DNA from 4 places in the Sphingobium sp. RSMS genome. Region 2 is predicted to be linked to each of the others. Evidence: riboswitches for the same ligand, from Rfam matches in the RefSeq annotation. Region 2 holds a riboswitch; each other region holds the start of a gene.

Region 1 (3,553 bases), on a different replicon from region 2:
TATGTTGAGCGACATGATCCATGGACCTTCGCCATCTCCGCTATTTTCTGTGCGTCGCTGAGGAGATGCATTTCGGCCGCGCCGCGCTGCGCCTCGGCATATCGCAGCCGCCGCTCAGCCAGCAGATCCGTGCTCTGGAGGAGGAACTGGGCGTCCGCCTGTTCGACCGCACCAGCCGCAGGGTGCGATTGACGGAGGCCGGCCGGCTGTTCGAGCCTGAAGCACGCCGGACCCTTGCCCAGGCGGACCGCGCCGCACAGATCGCGCGCATGGCCCAAAGGGCGGAGATCGGGCGGCTGGGGCTGGGCTTCACCACTTCCGGCCCCTTCGTGCCTCCGGTGGCGCGGGCGCTCTACCGCTTCCGCCAGACCTATCCCGATGTCGAACTGATCCTGCGCGAACAAGGCCGCGACGAGCAGGTGGAGAGTGTGGCGAGCCGTCAGCTCGACCTTGGCATCGTGCGTAATTTCGAGGCGCCGGCGCTGCCCGAAGGCATGCTGTCCCGATGCCTACTCAAGGAAGAGATGGTGCTGGCCCTGCGCGCCGATCATCCGCTGGCGCTGCGCCCTGCCCCGCCGCGCATCGCTGACCTTTCCGACGAGCCGCTGGTGCTCTATGGCGCGCCCAATGGGACAGGGTTCACGGAGCATTTCCAGGCCCTGTGCGCGGAAGCAGGGTTCGTCCCGAAAATCTCGCATGAAGCCCGCAGCCTCGCGACCCTGCTGGGCCTTGTCGCGGCCGGCTTCGGCCCCACGGTGATTGCCGGGTCGATGGCGCGGCTGCACGTCGACAATGTGATCAACCGCCCCTTCGACGTGCCGGTCATGAGCGCGCTCTGGCTGATCCATCATGAGGATCTGTCACCGACCGGCCAGGCCTTTCTGAAGACCCTGCTGGAAGAACGTCATTTGTAGGAGTTAATTGAGGAAACATCTTCTGCTCAAGCCTCCTCTTCCCATTCCCTGTTCCAGCCTCTATGCATGGCCGCCGAAGGGTGGTTTCGACCGACCTTCATGATCGCGCCGGTGCCCTCCCAAGGGGCTTAATAGGGAATGCGGTGATGAATCCGCGGCTGTCCCTGCAACTGTAAGCGGCGAGCGAGACGCATAGCGATCCCCCGGAAGCGCCGGAGGATCAGCCACTGGGCCGGACGCTAAATCATGCGAGGCCTGGGAAGGCCATGCGCCAAGCTATGACCCGCGAGCCAGGAAACCTGCCTGCGTCTGGTCGCTCTTGCCTTGGTCCAGGGGATGGCCACGGCACGGTCCTCCGTCTGAGCGACGCTTCACGCAGCGGGAGCTGCTGTCGGCATGCCGGGCGCAAGAGCGTCCGTCCGGCATGAAGGCGGCTCCCGTCCGGTTTCGCAGACGCCGACGGGGTACCGACCCTATGAGCATATCGACCCATGAGCCGGAATCGCCCGGGGCGCCGGCCAGCCGTCTTCGCCGCCGCGCGACCGGCATGTTCGCCGGGCTCATCGCCGCCAATCTGACGGCCTGGATCGCGGCCTTCACGATCTTCGCGGGCGATCCGGTCATGCTGGGCACGGCGTTGCTGGCCTGGAGCCTGGGCCTCCGCCATGCCGTGGACGCCGATCATATCGCCGCCATCGACAATGTGACCCGCAAGCTGATGCAGGACGGCCAGCGGCCCCTGACCGTCGGCTTCTGGTTCGCCATCGGCCATAGCGGCATCGTCCTGATCGCCGCCGTCGCCATCGCTGTCGCCGCCAGTGCGCTGAGCCGGGTGGAAGCGGCGGGAGCCATCGGCGGCACCATCGCGACAATGGTGTCGGCGACCTTCCTCTTCGCCATCGCGGCGATGAACCTGATCATCCTCCGATCAGTTCTCAGGACGTTCAACCATGTTCGAAAGGGTGGAGCCTATGTCGATGAAGATATGGACATATTGCTTGGCAATCGGGGTTTGCTCGCACGCCTCTTCCGCCCGCTTTTCCGGCTGGTGACGCGAAGCTGGCACATGGCTCCGCTCGGCTTCCTCTTCGGTCTGGGCTTCGATACCGCAACCGAAGTCGCCATTCTGGGCCTGTCCGCCGGTCAGGCCGCCAGCGGCCTTTCGGTTGCGACCGTCCTCATCTTTCCCCTGCTCTTCGCGGCGGGCATGGCGCTGATCGACACGGCGGACGGTGCCCTGATGATGGGCGCCTATCAGTGGGCGTTCGTGAAGCCGATCCGCAAGCTCTACTACAATATCACCATCACGCTGGTGTCGGCGCTGGTCGCGCTGCTCATCGGCGGGATCGAGGCAGCGGCCCTGCTGGGCGACAAGCTCGGCCTCAGCGGCGGCGTCTGGACCCTTGCCGCCGACCTTGGCGAGCATTTCAACAGCCTCGGCTTCATCATCATCGGCCTGTTCGCCGCCTGCTGGCTGCTGAGCTGGGCCATCTATCGCTGGAAAGGCTTCGACGAGATCGAAGTCGCTCCCATCCCCAGCCACCAACCGCAAGGAAATCCCGCATGAAAAAGGTTCCCGCCACCGTCATCACTGGCTTTCTCGGCGCCGGCAAGACCACGCTGATCCGTCACCTCATCGAACATGCGGGCGGCCGCCGCCTCGCCCTCATCATCAACGAATTCGGGGACGTGGGCGTCGACGGCGCGCTGGTGCGGGGCTGCGGCGACGAAGCCTGCCCCGACAAGGACATCATCGAACTGGCCAATGGCTGCATCTGCTGCACCGTGGCCGACGATTTCCTGCCGACCATGCAAAAGCTGCTCGACCGGCCCACCCCGCCCGATCACATCATCATCGAGACCAGCGGCCTTGCCCTGCCCAAGCCGCTGGTGAAGGCCTTCCAATGGCCCGACATCCGCACGCGCGCCACGGTCGACGGAGTGATCGCCCTGATCGACGCCGACGCGCTGGCGGCGGGTCGCTTCGCCCATGACGAGGCGGCGCTCGCCGCCGCCCGCGCGGCCGACCCGACGCTGGATCATGACAGCCCCATCGAGGAACTGTTCGAGGACCAGCTTGCCTGCGCCGACCTTGTCCTGCTCAACAAGACCGATCTGGTCGCCGTGGACCGGCTGGCCGTGCTGGAGCAGGAACTGGCCCAGGAAATCCGCCCCGGCGTCCGCATCCTCCGCACGGCGAGGGGAGAGATCGAACCGGCCATATTGCTCGGCCTCGGCGCCGGGGTGGAGGACGGGATCGATGCCCGTCCCTCGCACCATGACGATGGGGAGGATCACGACCATGACGATTTCGAGAGCTTCATCGTCGACCTGGGCGAACTTTCCGGTCCGGAGCCGCTGTTGGCGGCGCTGGCGGAGAGCATCGCCGTGCATGACATCCTGCGCGTGAAGGGCTTCCTCGCCATAGAAGGGCGCCCCGCCCGCCTCGTGCTGCAAGCCGTCGGCCCCCGCATCCAGCATCATTATGACCGGCACTGGCAGGCCGACGAACCGCGCCGCTCCCGCCTGGTGGTGGTCGGCCAGAGCGGCATGGACCGCGCCGCCATAGAGGCCGCGCTCGGCGCGCAGATGGCCGCTGCCTGATGCATCTGCTGACCGCCACGCCCGGCACCGTCTCC
Region 2 (3,553 bases):
CAGATTGTCGATGCGGCCGTAGATCTCCAGATTTTCCCGGATCGGGAAGGATGCCCGCACGTCCGTCACGGCATAGCCGTCCAGCCGGATCGCGTTGGTCGCATCGTTGAAGCTGTCGCCCACCATCGTCACGGTCGCGCCGGTCGACAGGCCGAAGGGCCAGACATAGTCCGCCGAAACGCTGACCGCATCGGCGGCGCGGCGCGGCAGCCGGGCGTCGGTATTGCGGTCGCGCGCATCGACATAGCTGTAGGCGGCGGTGACGGTCAGCGCCTCGACAGGCTTCAGGGCCAGCATCGCCTCCACCCCCTTGGCGCGGGTGCGGTCGAGATTATTGTAACCGCCGTAAAGACCGATCGAATAATCATAGTTGATCTGGTCTTTGGTGTCGCGGCGGAAAGCCGTGACGGAGAGGATCGCCCGGTCGCCGTCCAGCCTTTGGTCGAAGCCGATGTCGTAGCTTTTCGACCGCTCCGGGCGCAGGCCCGCATTGCCGACGTCGGCGCCGTAAAGCTGGTAGAGCGAGGGGGCCTTGAACCCCTCCCCATAGCTCATGCGGATGTTGGTCGCGCCGGCGTTGGGCGTGTAGTTCGCATTGGCGCCGAAGGTGGTCGCGCCGCCGAACTGGCTGTGATCGTCATGCCGCGCGCCGGCGGTCAGCGACAGGCCGGCGACCGGCTTCACGATGGCCAGCGCATAGACGCTGTCCATATCGGCCCGGTGGCTTTCGGTCGAGCCGAAGCCGGAGAAGTCGTAGTCGGGCCGTTCATGTTCATAGCCGAAGACCAGCTTGGCCTGATCGACCGGCTGATAAACACCCTCATATTCGAAGCGCAGATTGGTGCCCGAATAGCCATAAGGGCCGAATGCGGATGTATAGTCGCGGTCCATGCGGAACCAGGTCACGGCCGCCCGGTTGGTGAGCCTGCCGTCGAACAGCGACAGGTTCAGACCGGCATAGCCGACATATTGATCGGATTTCGAGCTGTCGGCGGTGCTGTCCACCACGCCGTTGTCGGTATCCAGATCGGCATGGATATAATAGCCGCGCAGGTCGAGGCTGAGCGTATCGGTGAAGGCCAGCTTGAGCTTGGCATTGGCGGCGATATTCTCATACCCGTCCTTTTCCGTGCCGCTGGCGGCGGAGGAAATGCCGTCGGTGTTGAAATAGGCGATGCCGACGCCGCCCGAAGCGATGCCGCTGCCGCCCGAAACATCCGCCTTGGCGTTCAGCGTATTGCTGTAACCGTAATCGACCGAGGCATTGCCCGCGAAACCGGCGGCAGGCGTGCCGGTCATGATGTTGACGACGCCGCCTATGGCCTGGCTGCCATAGGCGATGGAGTTGGACCCCCTCAAAATTTCGATTCGCCGGATATTGCCGGTCAGCAGATTGCCGAAGTCGTACATGTCGCCGATGCCGCTGGTGTCGTTGACCTTGACCCCGTCGATCAGCACCAGCGTCTGCGTCGTTTCCGCCCCGCGCAACGAAACCCCGGTCACGCCGCCAAGGCTGCCGCTGCGGTTGAAGCGCACCCCCGGCGTGGTGGCCAGCAGGTCGACGACGCTGACGCTCTGGCGGGTGCGGATGGTGTCGGCGTCGATGACCGTGACCGCCTGGCCGACCTCGTCGCGCGGCTGTTCGATGCCCAGCGCGGTGACGATGATCTCATCCTCCGCCAGGGCGGGAGCGGCCGCGAGCAAGGCGGCGATGGAAATGGAAATCCTCAACATGTCTATATTCCCCCTGAGCGCCGGTGCAACATGGCTCAGGGCGTCCGCTCGCGCGGCCGGACGGGGGAAATGGCCGGCGCCCGTGCCCTCCCCCCGCACCGATGCGGCCCTGCGCCGCTTCGTCGCTCAGACGGAGAACACCGTGCCATGGCCATACCCTGGACCAAGGCAAGAGCGACCATGCGCCGGCAGGTCTCCTGGCTCGCGGGTCAATGCGGCGATGCACGCCTTCCCGGACTTGCGTCCAGTGGCCGGCCCCTGGGCCGAAGTGCATCGCGCTCACCGCTTACAGTTGCAGGGACAGCCGCGGAATAGGACGGTTTCCCGTCCGCACCGCATTCCCGTTTTCAGCCCCCTTCGGGGCACCGGCGCGATCTTCTTTTTGCGCGCGAAGGCATTGCCCCGCCCGCGTCCCGCGCCATAAGGGAAAGCGGCGGCCATGCCAAGAGGCAGCCATGGAAGGAGATTGCATGCCGTTCGCCATCAGCCCCGCCGATGTCGAGGATGCGGCGCGGGTCATCGCCCCTGCCGCCATCCGCACGCCGCTGCTGGAAAATGCGGCGCTCAACGCCCGCTGCGGCCGGCGCGTGCTGGTGAAGTTCGAAGGCGCGCAGCACAGCGGATCGTTCAAGTTCCGCGGCGCCTACAACCGGCTGGCCCGCCTGGACGCGGCGGAGCGGAAGGCGGGGGTCGTCGCCTGGTCTTCGGGCAATCATGCGCAGGGCGTTGCCCTTGCGGCGCGGTTGCTGGGCATGGCGGCGACGATCGTGATGCCGGCCGACGCGCCCGCGATCAAGACGGCGAATACGCGGGCGCTGGGCGCCGATGTCGTGCCCTATGACCGCTTCACCCAAAGCCGGGAGGAAATCGCCACGAGGCTGGCGAACGAACGGGGCGCGGTGCTGGTGCCGTCCTTCGACGATCCCTTCATCATGGCCGGCCAGGGGACGATCGGGCTGGAGATCATGGAACAGGCCGCCGAAGCAGGGGCGGAGATCGGCCAGATCCTCGTCAATTGCGGCGGCGGCGGCATGGTGTCTGGAATTGCGACCGCCGTGAAGGCGCGCCAGCCCGGCGTCGCGATCCTGGCGGTGGAGCCGGAAGCGTTCGACGATACGGCGCGCTCGCTGGCGAGCGGCGTGCGGGAAAGCGTGTCGGCCGATGCGCGGTCGATCTGCGACGCCCTGCTGTCTCCCGCGCCGGGGGCGCTGACCTTTCCCATCAACCGGGCCTATCTGGCGGGCGGCCTTGCGGTGAGCGACGATCAGGTGCGCGACGCGATGCGCTTTGCCTTTTCGGCGCTCAAGCTGGTGGTGGAGCCGGGCGGGGCCGCGTCGCTGGCGGCGATGCTGGCCGGGCTGGCTCCGGATGCCGAGGGGGCGAGCGTCGTGGTGATCTCCGGCAGCAATGTCGATCCCGACAGCTATGCCCGGATCATCGCGGGCGGCGCATGATGCGGCTGATGGGGGCGGTTCTGGCCGGCGGGCGGTCCAGCCGGTTCGGCAGCGACAAGGCGCGGGCGATGCTGGATGGGCGCAGCCTGCTGGAGCATGCGGTGGCGGCGCTGGGGCGGCAGGTCGAAACCGTGGCGGTCTGCGGCCGGCAGGTGGAGGGGATGATCGGGCTGGCGGATCGGCCGGCTGCGGACATGGGGCCGCTGGGGGGCCTGAACGCGGCGCTGCATCATGCGCGGGCGCAGGGTTATGACGCGGTGCTGACGACCGGATGCGACGTGCCCGCCTATCCGGACGGGCTGGCGGAGGCGTTGATCGGACAGGGAGCCGCCATCCTCAAGGGGCAGCAGCTGATCGGCTTCTGG
Region 3 (3,553 bases), on a different replicon from region 2:
TCGGCGCGGACGCTCATCAGGTCCTGCGCCCCCGGTCCCAGGCCGACGCCATGGATGGTCCCGCCGCTCATTCCGCCGGGCTCGCTATCGCATTCACCGCCGCGACCGTGATGGCGCTGCCGCCGGGGCGACCCTCCACGATACAGCAGGGGACGGGCCGGCTGCGCCAGAGCGCTTCCTTCGATTCTGCCGCGCCGACGAAGCCGACGGGGCAGCCGATGATCGCGGCCGGGCGGGGGCAGTCGGGGTCCTCCAGCATGTTGAGCAGATGGAAAAGCGCCGTCGGGGCATTGCCGATCGCGACCAGCGCGCCTTCCAGATGCGGGCGCCAGAGTTCGAGCGCCGCGGCCGAGCGGGTGTTGGACATTTGCGCCGCCAGGGCAGGCACCTGCGGATCGTTCAGGGTGCAGAGGATCGGATTGGCGGCGGGCAGGCGCTTCAGGGTTATGCCCTCCGACACCATGCGCGCGTCGCAGAGGATCGGCGCGCCCGCCTGAAGCGCGGCGATGGCGTCCCGGGCGAAGGACGGCGAAAAGCGGATGTGGGAAGCAAGTCCGACCAGGCCCGCCGCATGGATCATGCGGACGGCGATGCGTTCCTCCTCGGGCGAGAAGCGGGCAAGGTCGGCTTCGGCGCGAATGGTGCGGAAGGACTGCCGATAGATGGCGGCTCCGTCGGTTTCGTAGCTGTGGGGCATCAGGGCCTTCCGAACAGGGCGAGGATTTGTCGGGCGGTCAGGCCGGTTTTTTCCGGCGGCGATCCGGCGCGGGCGTTGCGGGACAGGTCGAAGCGGCCCTGCCGGCCGGTGAGGACCAGCCCTGCGGGCCTTTGGCGGGCGCAGCCCTTGGCGCAGCCGGACACATGCAGCGACCCTTCGACAAGGGGCGCGAGCCGGGTGGCGAGGCCGCGCGTCTCGACGCTTGCCTGCGGGCATGCGGGCGCGCCGGGGCAGGCGTCGACGCGGAGCAGGCCGTCAGGAGAGGCGTGCTCCGCACTGTCTGCGCCGCCCTCCAGGATCAAACCGCGCCATGGGGTGAGGCGCAGGGCCGTGACATGCGGTTTCCCGGCCAGCGCGATAAGGCTGTCGGCGTCAAACTGACCGAAGGGAATGCCGTGGAAAGGCCCCGATGCCTCCGCCAGCAATCGGGACAGCGGGCGGGATGGCGCGGGCGCGATGTCGGCAGCGGTCGGCAGCGGGGCTTCGTGCCGGGCGGCACGGCCCGATGCGCCGCCGCCCGTGGCAAGGAACCAGCGGGCAAGCGCAATCAGGTCGCGCGCCGCCGTTTCAACGCTGGTGGGCGAACCCAGCGGACGCCCCTCCACCCGCAGCAGCAGCCTGCCCGCCTCGCTGCGCTCGAACCGGAAATCGGCGGGGACGGCGGCAAGACAGGGCGCAGGCCCGGCATCTATGGCGATCCCTATCTTGGAAGGAAGCTGGGGCAGCTCATCGATGTGGGCGATCAGGCTGAGCGCGATGCTTTCCGTGTCATCCCCGGGCGATGAATCGGGAGCGAGCAGGAAATTGCGGCGCGCTTCGCGGGCCGGATCGTGATCCGTAAGGCCCAGGGCGACAAGGTGCCGGAGCAGCGGGCCATGGCCTTGTTCCGTCACGCCGCGAAGCTGGAGCGCGGCCCGGTTGGTGAGGTCGACAAGGCCATTGCCGTGAAGACGCGCGGCTTCGGCAAGGCCGATGGCCTGGGGAACGGTCAGGCGGCCCAGCGGTGGACGGACCCGCACCAGCAGCCCGTCGCCCGCCATCATCGGGCGCCATGCCGTCGGGCACCAGCCGCGAATGGCGGCGGACGATGCGCTTTGCGCGTCTGGCAACGGACCTTACCTCCCACGTCGCAACGACGGCCGGAGGGTTCACCCCCAGCCGCATTTCGTCGCCCGTGCGGAGAACCGAGCCGTGACCATCCCCTGGACCATGGCTAGAGCGACCTTTGCGTTCGGCAGGTCTCCTGGCTTGCGGGTCGTCGCTTCGGCACGGGCCTTCCCGGATCGCTCCAGTGGCTGGCCGTTCCCCGGGGGGAACCGCACGTCCTTGCCTTGCTCGCCGCTCACAGTTGCAGGGACAGCCACGGATTAGGGAGTCTCCTCCCGCACCGCGTTCCCATTTAAGCCCCTTCGGGGCACCGACGCGATCGATGGAGCGGGCGGAACCCGCTCCAAAAACGCTCATAGGCCGGGCGGAAAGGAAAGGGAAGAGGCCTTCGGACGGGAATCGTCAGCGCGTGACAATGGTGGAATGCCAGTCTGTGCGATGTTCCCAGCCGCGCCTCTCCAGTTCCGGCGTCGCCTCCTCGCTCACCGGATAGCCCAGGCACAGCAGGCCGAGGCAGCGCCAGTTTTCCGGAATGGCGAGCAGGGCGTCTACGGTCGGGCGGTCGAGGATCGAAACCCAGCCCATGCCGATGCCGCGCGTGCGGGCAGCCAGCCAGAGGGTGTGGATCGCCATCACGCAGCTATAGCGGCGCGCCTCCGGCATGGTGATCGCGCCCAGCCTGTGGCCGGTTTCCGTGCCTTCGTCGCAATAGACCGCGAAAAGCACCGGCGCTTCGCGCAGGCCGTGCAATTTCAGGCTTCGGTACAGCCTGTCTTCCTCCCCCCGATAGATACTGCCCGCCTCGATCACCTGCGCGTCGACATGGGCGGCAAGATCCTCGCGCAAGGCGGGCGTTTCGATCCGGACGAAACGCCAGGGCTGCGAAAGCCCGACAGAGGGCGCGCTATGGGCGAGGGCAAGGAGCCGTTCGACCTCGCTCTCGTCCAGCGGATCGGTGAGGAAATGGCGCACGTCGCGGCGCAGGTGCACCAGTTCCTCGAAGGCGGCGATGTCGAAGGCGGTGTGTGTCAGAATTCGATTCCCGGCTGGGCCTTCACGCCGCTGCGGAAGGGATGTTTGACGAGGGTCATTTCAGTGACGAGATCGGCCGCCTCTATCAGCGCCTCGGGCGCGTTGCGGCCTGTGACGATGACATGCTTCATTTCGCCCCTGGCGGTCACGGCCTCCAGCACCTCTTCGACCGGAAGATAGTCGTAGCGCAGGACGATGTTGAGTTCATCGGCAAGGACCATGTCATAGGCCGGATCGGCGATCATGCGTTTCACCTCATCCCATGCTTCGCGTGCAAGGGCAATGTCCCGCGTCCGGTCCTGCGTGTTCCAGGTGAAGCCTTCGCCCATCGGCTTGAATTCGACATTGTCGGGGAATGCATCGAACACCCGTTTTTCTCCGGTGGTCATCGCGCCCTTCACGAACTGCACGACGCCCACCTTCCTGCCATGGCCGATGGCGCGGACCACCATGCCGAGCGCGGCGGTCGTCTTGCCCTTGCCCTTGCCGGTGTGGACGATCAGCAGGCCCTTTTCCTGCGTCTTGGTCGCCATGATCCTGTCATGGGCGGCCTGTTTCTTCTTCATCTTTTCGGCATGCTGTTCGGGCGTGCGTTCGATCATTGCGGGGCATCCTTGAGTTGGGAGAGAAGCATGGCGGCGCTGTTCGACCGGGGTTTCCAAAGGGCGCGGTCCAGCGCTTCGTGGAGGCGGGCGG
Region 4 (3,553 bases), on a different replicon from region 2:
GAAAGCCTGCACCAGCAGCGGCAGGCCCGTGAACCACGCCAGCTTGTCCCAGTCGAAACTGTGCTGGATGGCCTCGATCACCGCACCGCTGCCGATATAATGTTCGACAAGGTCCAGAATGGTGTAGCCCAGCCCGACATAGAAGAGATCGGTGACCAGTTCCTTCCAGGTCAGACGCCAGCTCTCATAGCGCGGGCTGACCCATTCGAGCGCCAGCAGCAGCACCCTGAAACCGATGCCGATCCCGATGGCGGTGGACGCCTTGGCGATGGAATTGGGCGCATAGTACCAGAAGGCGATGAGCGCGAACAGCGCCGTGGGCTGGAACCAGGTGAAGATGAACTGCTTGAGCGGTCCGCCTTCCACCCGGCCTATATTTTCCCACCCGATGATGACGGGCGCCTGTGCGCCTATCACTCTCTTGCCTACGCGAACGCCGTCCATATGCTGACCTCGAGATGCTGCCTCGTCCCTGCGGGCGTGTCCGCCTCGCCAGGCGACGAAAATGATGTTCGCAGTTCATTGAACTTCATGTCGTTTCAGCATCGGGAAGACGCGCCCAACGCGCCAGATGCGATTAAGGTATATGCCCCATAGATGCTGCCTATGCCCTTCCGACCCAATCATGGTTTCGGAATGACGATCCGTTGGAGCGAAGGAGCGACGGACCGTGGGCGGGCGATTTCCGACTGCTCGTTTCAACGCATCTTGCCGGCTTTCAGTTTTCGCGCTCCGGGGCGGACCCGCGCCGGTTGGGCATGGTCATGGAATCGGCGTCCGGATCGTCCGATCCGCTCTCGCGCGGACCGATATGCTTCTCGAATATGAGCAGCAGGGAAAGCAGCAGCAGCGCGATCAGCGACCCTGCCAGCACGAGGACATATTGGCCGGCGCCCGCCGTGATCCCGACGGCAGCGGCCATCCACAGGCTTGCCGCCGTGGTCATGTTGCGCACATCTCCGCCGCGCACGAAGATCAGGCCGCCCGCGATGAAGCCGATCGCCTGGGCAAGGCCCTGAACGACGCGGATCGGATCGCTGTCCTTGTGGACCTCCGCCAGTTCCAGGGCGGACAGGGTCAGCATGGCCGAACTCAGCGATACCAGCCCGTGGGTGCGCAGGCCCGCATCATGGCCGTTGCGTTCGCGCTCGAACCCCAGGGCGAGCCCCAGCAGGGTCGCGAGAAAGAGGCGGACGAGCGTGGTGCCGAGGTCGTTGGCCAACATAGCCATAATACCCGCGAGAGGCGCGCCCGTTCCCGTGAATGCGGCCGAATGGGAAAGCGGCTTCGCGCCTGCCGCTCAGCGTTCGGTGATGTCGGAACGGAGGTGCGCGATCAGGTCGTTGACCCGCATGTCGTTTTCAGCCGTGCATGCGAACAGGCGGCAGAACCAGTCCATCCATCGCGTCAGAATCGCCATGGCCCTCTCCCTATCGCCCGATAATAGCAGTTCACGCAGGTGAAGAGAAGCTTTGCCATTGCCCGGCCGAGGGGAAGTCGCGCGATTGGAGCGGGCTGGGCCGGCTTTGTTTTTCCACCCTTGCGATTGGACGAAGGCGGCTTTATCAGCGCTGGTGCGACAGGTTCCCCGCAAGGGGATGAAAAGGGAAGTCGGGTGGAACGCCCGCGCTGCCCCTGCAACTGTAAGCGGCGAGCCATCCGGCCATCGCGCCATTGGGCCATGAAGGTCCGAGAAGGCGGCCGGAAAGCATCGACCCGCGAGCCAGGAGACCTGCCTGACGCCGTCGTTCTTCGACCGGACAGGGTGTGCCGGCCGAACGGGGGTTCCCTCGCTGAACGACAGCCATCGCCTTGCCGGTTGGACCGTGCGGGGGAAGGCCTGTCGCCTGCCTGGTGCCGGACCGTCCTCCCTTGCCCGGTTCCCGTCGGGGCACATGCCGTCGGGCGGGAGGATGTGGAATGACTGATTTGCGGAGCGATCGCTGATGCTGCGGGCCGTGGGGCCGGGGGCTTCGGTCGTCGTCTGTTCGACCTGCCGCCTTTCGGCGGAACAGCGGGAGGATGCTGCCGGACGGCGGGGCGGCGCCTTGCTGGCAGAGGCGCTGCACAGGGTACGCGACGGCGATCCCGCTTATGCGTCCGTCGCTGTTCAGGACATGCCCTGCCTCTTCGCCTGTCAGCGCCATTGCACGGTACATGTGCGCGGAACGGGCAAGATCGGCTATGTGCTGGGCGACTTCACGCCGGATGAGGAAGCCGCGCGCGCGATCCTGGATTATGCCCTGCGCCATGCCCAAAGCGACGAGGGCGTGGTGCGCTATGCGGACTGGCCCCAGGGGGTGAAGGGGCATTTCATCGTCCGCACGCCGCCCGAAGGCTTCGTCTGTTCATGATCCGGTTCAACGACCGCGCGGCCTTTGCCGCCGCGCTGGCCGACCTTTCCGCCCCGGATGCAGGCGCCACCGAAGCCGCGGCGGCGCGGCAGCGGGTGCTGACGAAGCCGGCCGGTTCGCTTGGGCGGCTGGAGGAGATCGCGCTTTTCATGGCGGGTTGGCAGGGGCGGGAACGCCCCCGGGCGGAGCGCATCCGCGCCGCGATCTTCGCCGGCAATCATGGCGTGGCCGCGCGCGGGGTCAGCGCCTTCCCGGCCGAGGTCACCGCCCAGATGGTGGCGAATTTCCGTCATGGCGGCGCGGCGATCAATGCGCTGGCCCAAGCCTGCGGGGCGGAGCTGGCCGTCATCGCGCTCGATCTGGAAAGGCCGACGGAGGACATCTGCGTCGCGGCGGCCATGAGCGAGGCGGATTGCCTGAGCGCGATCAACGCGGGGGCGGCGGCGGTGGAACCGGGACTGGACCTGCTGCTGCTGGGCGAGATGGGCATTGCCAACAGCACGCCGGCGGCGGCGCTCTGCGCGCAGGCCTTCGGGGGTGCTGCGGCCCATTGGGTGGGACGGGGGACAGGCGTGGATGGCGACGGGCTGGCGCGCAAGGCCGAAGCTGTGGCGCGGGCGCTCGCCCTGCACGGGGCGCATTGCGCCGATGCCTTCGAAACGTTGCGCCGGCTGGGCGGGCGAGAGATCGCAGCGCTGGCCGGCGCGGTGCTGGCGGCGCGGATGCTGCGCGTGCCGGTGATGCTGGACGGGTTCATCGGCTGCGCGGCGGTCGCGCCGCTGGCGAAGGACAATCCGGCGATCGTCGGGCACTGCATGGCCGCCCATATGTCGGCGGAGGCGGGGCATGAACGCCTGCTGGCCGCTCTGGCGCTGGAGCCGTTGCTGCGGCTCGACATGCGGCTGGGCGAAGGAAGCGGCGCGGCGGTCGCGGCGCAGATCGTGCGTTCCGCTCTGGCAGCGCATGGCGGCATGGCGACCTTTGCCGAAGCGGCGGTGGCAGGTGCGCTATGAACGCCTTTCCCCTCCACCTGATGCGCCATGGCGCGCCGCAGCTTGCCGGACGGTTGCTCGGTCATCTGGACGCCCCGCCGGAAGCGGAGGGGATCGCCCTCTGCATCGAGCGGGCGCGGCATCTGGATTTCGCGCGGGTGGTGACATCCGACCTCGCCAGGGCGCGGGCGCCGGGCGCGGTGATCG

What was found. Region 2 has a riboswitch for cobalamin ahead of EGM87_RS11075 (TonB-dependent receptor plug domain-containing protein). Riboswitches for the same ligand answer to the same signal wherever they lie in the genome.
Region 1: another riboswitch for cobalamin. It lies ahead of EGM87_RS19660 (HoxN/HupN/NixA family nickel/cobalt transporter); the one in region 2 lies ahead of EGM87_RS11075 (TonB-dependent receptor plug domain-containing protein).
Region 3: another riboswitch for cobalamin. It lies ahead of EGM87_RS19635 (ferredoxin-like domain-containing protein); the one in region 2 lies ahead of EGM87_RS11075 (TonB-dependent receptor plug domain-containing protein).
Region 4: another riboswitch for cobalamin. It lies ahead of EGM87_RS19515 (DUF1636 domain-containing protein); the one in region 2 lies ahead of EGM87_RS11075 (TonB-dependent receptor plug domain-containing protein).

What each region holds. Positions count from the first base shown of each region.
Region 1 is NZ_CM191258.1:323,230-326,782, reverse strand. Features, by position in the region: gene EGM87_RS19665 (LysR substrate-binding domain-containing protein) at 21-914, shown strand; cobalamin riboswitch at 1,007-1,235, shown strand; gene EGM87_RS19660 (HoxN/HupN/NixA family nickel/cobalt transporter) at 1,390-2,481, shown strand; gene cobW (cobalamin biosynthesis protein CobW) at 2,478-3,518, shown strand; gene cobN (cobaltochelatase subunit CobN) at 3,518-3,553, shown strand, end outside.
Region 2 is NZ_CM191257.1:2,299,155-2,302,707, forward strand. Features, by position in the region: gene EGM87_RS11075 (TonB-dependent receptor plug domain-containing protein) at 1-1,734, opposite strand, end outside; cobalamin riboswitch at 1,905-2,119, opposite strand; gene EGM87_RS11080 (threonine ammonia-lyase) at 2,205-3,188, shown strand; gene mobA (molybdenum cofactor guanylyltransferase) at 3,188-3,553, shown strand, end outside.
Region 3 is NZ_CM191258.1:316,031-319,583, forward strand. Features, by position in the region: gene cobI (precorrin-2 C(20)-methyltransferase) at 1-71, opposite strand, end outside; gene EGM87_RS19630 (precorrin-8X methylmutase) at 68-697, opposite strand; gene EGM87_RS19635 (ferredoxin-like domain-containing protein) at 697-1,761, opposite strand; cobalamin riboswitch at 1,934-2,155, opposite strand; gene bluB (5,6-dimethylbenzimidazole synthase) at 2,228-2,797, opposite strand; gene cobO (cob(I)yrinic acid a,c-diamide adenosyltransferase) at 2,854-3,459, opposite strand; gene cobN (cobaltochelatase subunit CobN) at 3,456-3,553, opposite strand, start outside.
Region 4 is NZ_CM191258.1:288,763-292,315, forward strand. Features, by position in the region: gene EGM87_RS19505 (sterol desaturase family protein) at 1-444, opposite strand, end outside; gene EGM87_RS19510 (MgtC/SapB family protein) at 719-1,225, opposite strand; cobalamin riboswitch at 1,565-1,754, shown strand; gene EGM87_RS19515 (DUF1636 domain-containing protein) at 1,947-2,354, shown strand; gene cobT (nicotinate-nucleotide--dimethylbenzimidazole phosphoribosyltransferase) at 2,351-3,367, shown strand; gene EGM87_RS19525 (histidine phosphatase family protein) at 3,364-3,553, shown strand, end outside.